DNA from 3 places in the Dickeya aquatica genome. Region 1 is predicted to be linked to each of the others. Evidence: predicted binding sites of a transcription regulator. Region 1 holds the regulator's gene; each other region holds the start of a gene.
The links. Region 1 encodes PhoB, which activates phosphate uptake and scavenging genes when phosphate is short. Its sites were predicted from a motif close to CTGTCATAAAACTGNCNNAT; they were not measured.
Positions count from the first base shown of each region.

Region 1 (3,267 bases):
CCGTTATCACTTACCTGAAACTCTGCCCCCTGCGGTGTTTGTTGCCAGCACACTTCGATACGTGTCCCTGATGGCGTATGGTTCACGGCGTTATACACCAGGTTCGAGACGGCGCTGCGCAACTGCTCTTCATTACCAAACACTTGCAGCTGTTCGTTGACACGAAACACAATTTCATGCCGCCCCTGACTGAGGGTTTCTGCCTCTCGCCTGAGCAAGCGCAGCATCAATGGAATATCCACTTTCTCGGTAAGATCAATCGCTGCGGCAGCTTCAATACGCGATAACGTTAACAACTGGCGCACTAACCCATCCATACGGCGAGTCTGCTCTTGCATGGTGTGCAGGGCTTTGGTTTGTAACGTGCCCTCAAGCGACTCGTCGCTCATCATCTCCAGATAGCCCTGCAATACCGTGAGCGGTGTACGTAACTCGTGGCTGACATTAGCAAAAAAGTTGCGCCGTGCGCCTTCCAGTTGGTGCATCTGCGTCACATCCCGCGCCACCATCAGTAATTGGCCTTCGGAATAGGGCATCACACGAAATTCCACATGGTGGGCATTTTTCAGCGTCAGCGTCAGCGGGCGGCTAAACTCCTGCTGTTGCATGTACTGGGTAAATTCAGGATAACGCAGCAAATTGAGGATATTCTGGCCATTATCCTCTGGCCAGCGAAAACCCAGCAGATGTTGTGCCAGCCGGTTACACCAGATAATACTGCCCTCTTCTGTGGTGATGACCACAGCATCCGGTAATGACTCAGCCCCGCTGCGAAAGCGCTTTATCAGCAAGGCCAATTCTCGCCGCCGCCGCCGGTTACGCAGTTGCATTTGATACAGGCCATAAAAAAGCGGCTCCCAGCTCCAGCGGCCAGGCGGCGGCGTCATGCTGCGATCCACCCATAACCAGTAGGACAAACGCAGTTGGTTATAAAAATTCCAGCACAATGCACTGATGACCGAGGCCAGCAAAAACCAGGGCAGATAGCCGATAAACAGCCCTAACAGCAGACCGGGAAAACAAAAAAAAGCCAGCTCCAGCGCCAGCTTTTTCCAGGATAAACGTTCTAGCACGACCGACGTTCTCCACCAAAGGCGCGATTAATAGCGCGTTGAGAAACGGTATCCGGTACCCCGAACAGTCTGTACCATCTTGTCATGCCCGCTGGTTTCCAGTGCTTTACGCAGGCGGCGGATATGCACATCAACAGTACGATCTTCAACATACACGTTAGTGCCCCAGACATGATTGAGCAACTGCTCACGGCTGTATACCCGTTCTGGGTGCGTCATAAAAAAATGCAGCAGCTTGAACTCGGTCGGCCCCATATCCAGTGCATGATCTTGTGTTGTCACACGGTGCGAGGAAGGGTCAAGGCTGAGTCCGCGCATTTCAATAACTTCCTCCACCGCCATCGGGGAGATACGGCGCATCACCGCCTTGATCCGCGCCACCAGTTCCTTGGGCGAAAACGGCTTGGTGATATAGTCGTCAGCCCCCACTTCCAGCCCGCGTACCCTATCTTCTTCTTCCCCCCGGGCGGTAAGCATCATCACCGGAATGTCTCGGGTCAGCGCTTCGCGTTTCATGTGCTTAATAAATTGCAAGCCAGAACCACCGGGCAGCATCCAGTCCAGCAACACCAGTTCAGGGTAAGGTTCGGTCAGCCGGGTAACGGCGCTGTCATAATCCTCAGCCTCAACCGGCTGATAGCCGTTCTGCTCCAGCACAAAGCACACCATCTCACGAATCGGTGCTTCATCTTCCACCACCAAAATACGTCTTGCCATATCAATCCTGCCGTTAATCGTCACGGGTAGCATGCGGTGTGCATTATGCGTCAGTTTTATGACAGATTTATGAAAAATCCAGCCCCGCCCTGCTCACTTGCCCTCGGCTCATGGCGTGGCAACCTGGCGCGAATATCGTGGTCATCACATCCCCACTATCAGCCTGCATATCCGGCGCAAACATGGAAAACCGCTCGCAAAGCGGGCAAATCCACCCTGTTCAGGCAAGATATTAAAGGACATGCCCTAAACTGACTGCCTATAATCGCCGATGATAAGAACACGGCGTATCGTCAGGCGCTTTAAACGGCACCGTAAAAACAATGACACCGTCAGAACAAAATGGTTAGCGCCACTGTCGTTACACCTTGTTGCCCCCGAGCCTTGGCAGCAATAAGGTGTGGTTTGTACTCACCTGCAGGGAGTCACATGCGAATTATTCATACGTCTGACTGGCATCTCGGTCAGTACTTTTACACCCGCAGCCGGGCACCTGAACATCAGGCGTTCCTGCACTGGCTGGTTCGCCAGGTAGAACAGCATCAGGCTGACGCATTAATAGTAGCAGGCGATGTGTTCGATAACGGCACACCGCCCAGTTATGCCCGCGAAATGTATAACCAGTTTGTGGTAGCCCTTCAGCCTACCGGTTGTCAGGTCATCATCACCGGTGGTAATCACGACTCCGTCGCCACGCTGAATGAATCCCGCTCGCTGCTCGCCTGCCTGAATACCCAGGTGATTGCCGGCTTTGATGGCGATATCCAGGAGCACATCTTAGTACTGAATAATCGTGCCGGTGAGCCTGGAGCCATTTTGTGCGCGATACCGTTTCTGCGTGCCCGCGATCTTTTGGCCAGCAAAGCCGGGCAATCCGGTGAGCAAAAACAGCAAGCGTTACAGGATGCTATCGCCAGCCATTATCAAGCGTGCTATCAGCATGCTTGCACGCTACGAGCAACGCTTGGGGAACATTTGCCGATTATTATGACCGGGCACCTCACCACGGTGGGCGTTGCCACCTCAGATTCGGTGCGTGATATCTATATCGGTACGCTGGATGCCTTTCCTGCACAAGCTTTCCCCCCGGCAGACTATATTGCGCTGGGTCACATCCACCGGCCACAGCGGGTCGCGCAATGTGAGCACATTCGTTACAGCGGCTCGCCTATCGCACTGAGTTTTGATGAGCTCAACCACGAAAAATCCGTGTATCTGGTGCATTTTGAACAAGGGAAACTACAGGATGTCAGCACCTTGCCCATCCCGGCAGAACAGCCGATGCAACTGGTGAAAGGCAATCTGGCGGAAATCGAGCGGCGACTGGCCAGTTTTCGTGACTATCAGGGTGAAAAGCCGGTCTGGCTGGATATTGAAATCGCCACGCAGGATTACCTCAGTGACATACAGCAGCATATTCAAACGCTGACCGCCTCTGTGCATGTCGATGTGCTGTTGCTACGCCGGGCGCGGGAAC
Region 1 covers NZ_LT615367.1:3,244,544-3,247,810, forward strand. Annotated here, with positions in the region: gene phoR (phosphate regulon sensor histidine kinase PhoR) at 1-1,073, opposite strand, end outside; gene phoB (phosphate response regulator transcription factor PhoB) at 1,101-1,790, opposite strand; gene sbcD (exonuclease subunit SbcD) at 2,220-3,267, shown strand, end outside.

Region 2 (3,267 bases), 940 kb from region 1:
CTGGCGGCAGCCATGATGTCAGGCCGGAATAACAGCCATAACATCACGGCGGGGCAACAGAATCAGGCGCGTTTTGCCAGTTCTGCTTTATGCTTGGTTTCGTTGATCATGGTCAGCACCAGCAGGATAACCGACAGCACACCACCGCCAATCATCACCATAAAGCCGCCGTTCCAGCCAAAGTAGTCAACGGTGTAGCCGACAATGGCGCTCGCTGCAACCGAGCCGCCGAGATACCCGAACAGGCCGGTGAAACCAGCGGCTGTCCCTGCGGCTTTCTTCGGTGCCAGTTCCAGAGCGTGCAGACCAATCAGCATGACCGGGCCGTAGATCAAAAAGCCGATGACAATCATACAGGCCATATCCACGCCGGGGTTGCCCGCCGGGTTCATCCAGTAAACGACAGTAGCGATAGTCACCAGCGTCATAAAGAACACGCCGGTGGCACCACGGTTGCCTTTGAACACCTTGTCAGACATCCAGCCACACAGCAGCGTGCCCGGAATACCGGCGTATTCGTACAGGAAGTATGCCCAGGAGGATTTATCCAGTGCGAAGTGCTTCACTTCTTTGAGATACGTTGGCGACCAGTCGAGAATGCCATAGCGCAGCAAATACACGAACACGTTAGCAACGGCGATATACCACAGCAGCTTGTTCGGGAAAATGTACTGCATGAAGATCTCTTTTGCCGTCAACTCCTGCTCAGCTTTCTCGTCGTAATCCGGCGGGTAGTCGTTTTTGTACTCTTCAATCGGCGGCAGGCCGCAAGACTGCGGGGTGTCGCGCATCATGGCGAAGGCGAACAGTGCCACCAGAATGGCCCCAAAAGCAGGCATGTACAGCGCGGCTTTCCAGTCGTTGAACCAGGCCATCCCCAGCAGGAATAGCAGCGGTGGAATACCGCCGCCGACGTTGTGAGCACAGTTCCAGATAGAAACGATACCGCCACGCTCTTTCTGTGACCACCAGTGCACCATGGTACGGCCACACGGCGGCCATCCCATCCCCTGGAACCAGCCACAGACAAACAACAGGCAGAACATCACCATGATGCTGGAGGTGGCCCACGGCACAAAGCCCATCAGCAACATCACAGCCGCCGCCAGAATCAGGCCTGCGGGTAAGAACACTCGTGGGTTGGAGCGGTCAGACACGGCTCCCATGATAAATTTGGAGAACCCGTAGGCGATGGAAATGCCGGAGAGCGCAAAACCGAGATCGCCACGAGAGAAACCTTGCTCAACCAGAAAAGGCATCGCCAGAGCAAAGTTTTTTCTGACCAGATAGTAAGCCGCGTAGCCGAAAAAGATACCCAAAAATATTTGCCAGCGCAGACGACGATAGAGTGGATCGACCTGGTGTTCTGCCACTCGCGGCCGGTGCGCCGCAGGCTTAAAAATGCTCAGCATAAAAATCCCCGATAGTTATTTTCTATAACGCTCGTAAGCGTATCGAATATGCGCGCACTTTGGTGTGAGTTAACGCGCAACTGTTACACTTTTATGACGAAGTGCGTCATTTTGAGCTTTAGATAACATAATTGAAATAATCATTTTTCAAATTTGAGTGATTCAAGTCACATTTTCTTTTTTAAGACGGCGCTTTGTTTTCGTTTTTTGAGTGTTTTTGTTCTTTATCAATCATTGTTGTGTGGGTTTATGTCTTACTTTGCCTCAATATCCCGATACGGGCGCGATCCAACCGAGGTAAAACAGACATGGCAAACGCAGGCTTACGGCGGGAAACCGATGTGGTCATTATTGGCGGCGGGGCGACCGGGGCAGGAACGGCGCGCGATTGTGCACTACGCGGCCTGCGCTGCCTGCTGCTGGAGCGGCATGATATCGCCACCGGGGCAACCGGACGTAACCACGGGTTGCTGCACAGCGGGGCGCGTTATGCGGTGACGGATGCGGAATCGGCCCGTGAGTGTATTGAGGAAAACCGGATTTTACGCCGCATTGCCCGCCACTGTATTGAACCTACCGATGGGTTGTTTTTAACGCTGCCACAAGATTCTCTCGAGTATCAGGCGCAGTTTATCGATGCCTGCCGGCAGGCGGGGATTGACGCACAAGCGATGGACCCACAAGAAGCGCTACGCTTTGAACCGGCGGCAAACCCGGATTTGATCGGGGCCGTCAGGGTGCCGGATGGTACGGTAGACCCCTTTCGCCTGACGGCTGCCAACATGATTGACGCCTGTGAGCATGGGGCGGAAGTATTGACCTATCATGAGGTTATTGGGCTGATCCGTCAGGGCTGTCGTGTCACCGGTGTGCGCGTTTTCGACCATAAACGCAATGTTGCCAGTGAAATATATGCACAGGTGGTTGTCAACGCAGGCGGCATTTGGGGGCAGCGTATTGCCGAATATGCTGACCTGAGCGTGCGGATGTTCCCGGCCAAAGGCACACTGCTGATCCTGGGGCATCGCATCAATAACCGGGTCATCAACCGTTGCCGCAAACCGGCGGACGCCGACATTCTGGTGCCGGGCGATACCATCTCGCTGATTGGCACCACCTCGACCCGTATCGACTATGACCAGATAGATAACATGCAGGTGACGCCGCAAGAGGTCGATACCCTGATTCGTGAAGGCAGCCTGCTGGCTCCGCAACTGGCGCAAACCCGGATTTTACGCGCCTATGCCGGGGTTCGCCCGCTGGTTGCCAGTGACAATGACCCGTCCGGGCGCAGCGTCAGCCGGGGGATCGTGCTGCTTGATCATGCCAGCCGTGACGGTCTGGAAGGGTTTGTCACCATCACCGGCGGCAAACTGATGACCTACCGCCTGATGGCCGAATGGGTGACAGATAAAGTCTGCGAAAAGCTGGGCCATCGAGCATCGTGCACCACGGCGTCAACCCCGCTGCCCGGCTCTGAAATGCCGTCAGAAGATAAGCCCCAGGCGGCTTCGCCGTTGTCTGCACCGTTACGCGGTTCGGCGATTTATCGTCATGGCCAGCGGGCGGCGACACTGGTTTCCGGCCAGCGGGTAGACAGCAGCCTGGTGTGTGAGTGCGAAGCGGTGACGGCGGGTGAGGTGCGTTATGCCGTGGAATCCCTTCAGGTTAATAATCTGACCGATTTACGCCGCCGTACCCGTGTGGGCATGGGTACCTGTCAGGGCGAATTATGCGCTTGCCGGGCGGCGGGGCTGCTGTGCCGTTTGGGCCAGTCCACTCCGCAGCAGGCGATTTCGCAATTGAGCCAGTTCCTCAATGAACGCTGGAAAGGGATGCGGCCTATCGCCTGGGG
Region 2 covers NZ_LT615367.1:4,182,379-4,185,645, reverse strand. Annotated here, with positions in the region: gene glpT (glycerol-3-phosphate transporter) at 63-1,412, opposite strand; gene glpA (anaerobic glycerol-3-phosphate dehydrogenase subunit A) at 1,721-3,267, shown strand, end outside.
Region 2: the regulator PhoB is predicted to act here: its motif matches at 1,493-1,512, upstream of glpT (glycerol-3-phosphate transporter).

Region 3 (3,267 bases), 1.3 Mb from region 1:
TTATGTGTTGTCTGTGTAATCAATATGGCGCGATATTACTCCTCACTGCGTGTGCTGTTGCTGATATTAAGAGACTGTGATCCACTGCTCTATCAGTATGTGGATGGCGGGGGGTTTTTCACCTCACACGGTCAGCCCAGCAAGCAGTTGCGGCTGGTGCGCTATATCTACGCACAACGTTACCTTGACCACCATGACCCGGCCTTTATCCGCCGCTGCGCGCGGGTACGCGGTCAGTTTATTTTAACCTCAGCGTTATGCGGCCTGGTGGTTATCAGCCTCATTGCGTTAACCATCTGGCATTGAATACGGGCGACAACACAGGGTTGTCCCACCCGGTGCGGGTCATGATGGTAATGCTTCCCCGTTAAGGTTGAGGGGAAAGGGCCAGACATAAAAAAAGCGACCTCACGGTCGCTTTTTCACGAGACTCACGCGAAAACCGTTAAACCAGTTTCAGCGCCAGCCAATAGAGAATCCCCGACATCAGCATCGATACCGGCAGGGTAAACACCCAGGCCAGCAGAATGCTTTTCACCGTCTTACTCTGCACGCCGCCGCCATCAACAATCATGGTGCCCGCCACCGCAGAGGAAAGCACATGGGTGGTGGAAACCGGCATACCGGTATAACTGGCAATACCAATCGATACCGCCGCGGTCATCTGCGCCGATACACCCTGGGCGTATGTCATGCCCTTTTTGCCAATTTTCTCACCGATAGTCACGGCAACGCGTTTCCAGCCGACCATGGTGCCCAGTGATAACGCCAGCGCCACCGCCACAATAATCCAAATCGGCGCGTACTCCACGGTATAGAGCAGATCGCTGCGCAAGTTATTCAGCAGGCGTTTGTCATCTGCCGACGTTTCTGGCAGCTTCGCCACTTTATCCAGCGTATCGGAAATGCACATCAGCAACCGGCGAGCCCGGGCGCGATCGTCCGCGGGCAGTTCCTCATAGTGTTTAACGTTGTTTAACAACACCAAGGCCCTGTCGATCGCTATCATCGCGCGTGAGGTATCGCAGTGGAAATCCGGCTTATTCCCGGTAGACGGGATCACCGCTTCCGGGGCAGGAATGGTCGGCTGAGACAAATCAATCACATGCGCCAGCGAAGCACTATGGGATTGATAATATGTCTGCAAATTGACCACGGCATCACGCGTGCGGCTAATATCATAGCCAGAAGCATTCATGTTGAGCATAAACCCGGCAGGCGCGACACCAATCAACACCAGCATGATGAGGCCAATTCCCTTCTGGCCGTCGTTAGCGCCGTGAGAGAAGCTCACCCCCACCGCCGAGAGGATCAGCGCAGTACGTGTCCAGAAAGGCGGCTTGCGTTTGCCGTCCTGCTTTTCACGTTCAGCAGGCGTCAGGTGCACGCGCTGGCGTTTTTTATTGCCGCTCCAGTAACGGCGCAGCAAATACACCGCCAGCCCGGCCATGATCATCCCAACCACAGGAGACACCAGCAGCGAGAGAAAAATACTGATAACTTTGGGCAGATTAAGCGCATCCACCACCGAGGTATGGGTCATCAGCGCATTGGTAAGACCAATACCGATAATCGAACCAATCAAGGTATGGGAACTGGAAGCCGGTAAGCCGAAATACCAGGTGCCCAGGTTCCAGATAATTGCCGCCAGCAGCATGGAAAACACCATTGCCAGCCCGTGAGCTGAACTGACATTCAGCAGCAGGTCGGTCGGCAACAAGTGTACGATGGCATAAGCGACACTGCCCCCCAGCAGCACACCGAGAAAATTAAATACCCCCGCCATGACAACCGCCAGTTGGGCACGCATCGCACGGGTATAAATAACGGTGGCTACCGCGTTGGCGGTATCGTGAAAGCCATTAATGGCTTCATAGAACAGAACGAAAAGCAGGGCAAGTACCAGCATCAGACCGGTGTGGAAATCAAGCCCGGCAAATAAATGTAGCATAAGTGTTAGGCCATGTAGTGGTCATGAACGCGGCGCATTATCGGCGACAAGCTGAAACGGGAAAAGCAAAATATGACTTTTTTTTGACTTAATTTACGCCAATTTAGCGCCGGAAAACCATTTAGTTAATGAAAATCAACACATTATTGTTTTCAATCAGCGAACTCTCTAATAAATCCACCGCCTGCGCGAAACCCACCGCCGAATCCGGCAAAGAGCGTCAGGTCGCGCCAGTAAGAGGCGACGTCCCACCTGCCACTTGCCGAATGAGCAGGCTATAATCGGCCGCCCGCTGCGGTACTGTTCGCTCAGTGGGCAGCAAGATAACCATAAATACCTGTATGGCTGATAACATAGCCAACGTGACTGATAGCATCGCAAGAGTGATTGCGCGATAACACCCAGGGGAGAGTGATGTGGAACAATTTGACGTTATCGTAATCGGAGCCGGAGCCGCCGGGCTATTTTGTGCCGCGCAGGCAGGCCAGCAAGGGCTCCGGGTCGCCTTGGTCGATAACGGCAAAAAACCAGGCCGCAAAATCCTGATGTCTGGCGGCGGGCGCTGTAATTTCACCAACCTGCACACCGAGCCTGCGGCCTACCTGTCGCATAACCCGCATTTTTGCAAATCCGCCCTCGCCCGCTATACCCAGTGGGACTTCATCAGTCTGGTCAATCGCCACGGTATCGCCTGGCACGAAAAAACCCTCGGCCAGCTGTTCTGTGATGACTCCGCCCAGCAAATCGTCGATATGCTGCTGAAAGAATGCGATGCAGGCAACGTCAAACTGCGCTTACGCAGCGAGGTCATCTCGGTAGAAAAAACAGACCAGTTTCAGATAACCCTCGCTCAGGGCGTGATGCAGGCACCGGCATTGGTGGTAGCAACCGGCGGTTTGTCGATGCCCGGACTCGGAGCCACACCGTTTGGCTATCAACTGGCGACACAGTTCGGCCTCAACGTGTTGCCAACCCGCGCCGCGCTGGTGCCATTTACGCTACACAAGCCGCTGCTCGAGCAATTACAAACCCTTTCCGGCGTTTCTGTTCCGGCGGTGGTCAGCACAGATGATGGCACCCTCTTTCGGGAAAACATCCTGTTTACCCATCGTGGGTTATCCGGCCCGGCTATTTTACAAATCTCAAGCTACTGGCAGCCGGGCGAGTTCGTCAGCATCAACCTGCTTCCCCACCTTGATCTCAGCGCATCCTTAAACACTGAACGTCAGGCGCACCCGAACCAAAGCCTGAAAAACACGCTGGCGCAGTGGCTGCCCAAACGGCTGGTGGAATGTCTGCAAACACTGGGACAATTA
Region 3 covers NZ_LT615367.1:61,505-64,771, reverse strand. Annotated here, with positions in the region: gene uspB (universal stress protein UspB) at 1-306, shown strand, start outside; gene pitA (inorganic phosphate transporter PitA) at 446-1,951, opposite strand; gene DAQ1742_RS00275 (BaiN/RdsA family NAD(P)/FAD-dependent oxidoreductase) at 2,368-3,267, shown strand, end outside.
Region 3: the regulator PhoB is predicted to act here: its motif matches at 2,022-2,041, upstream of pitA (inorganic phosphate transporter PitA).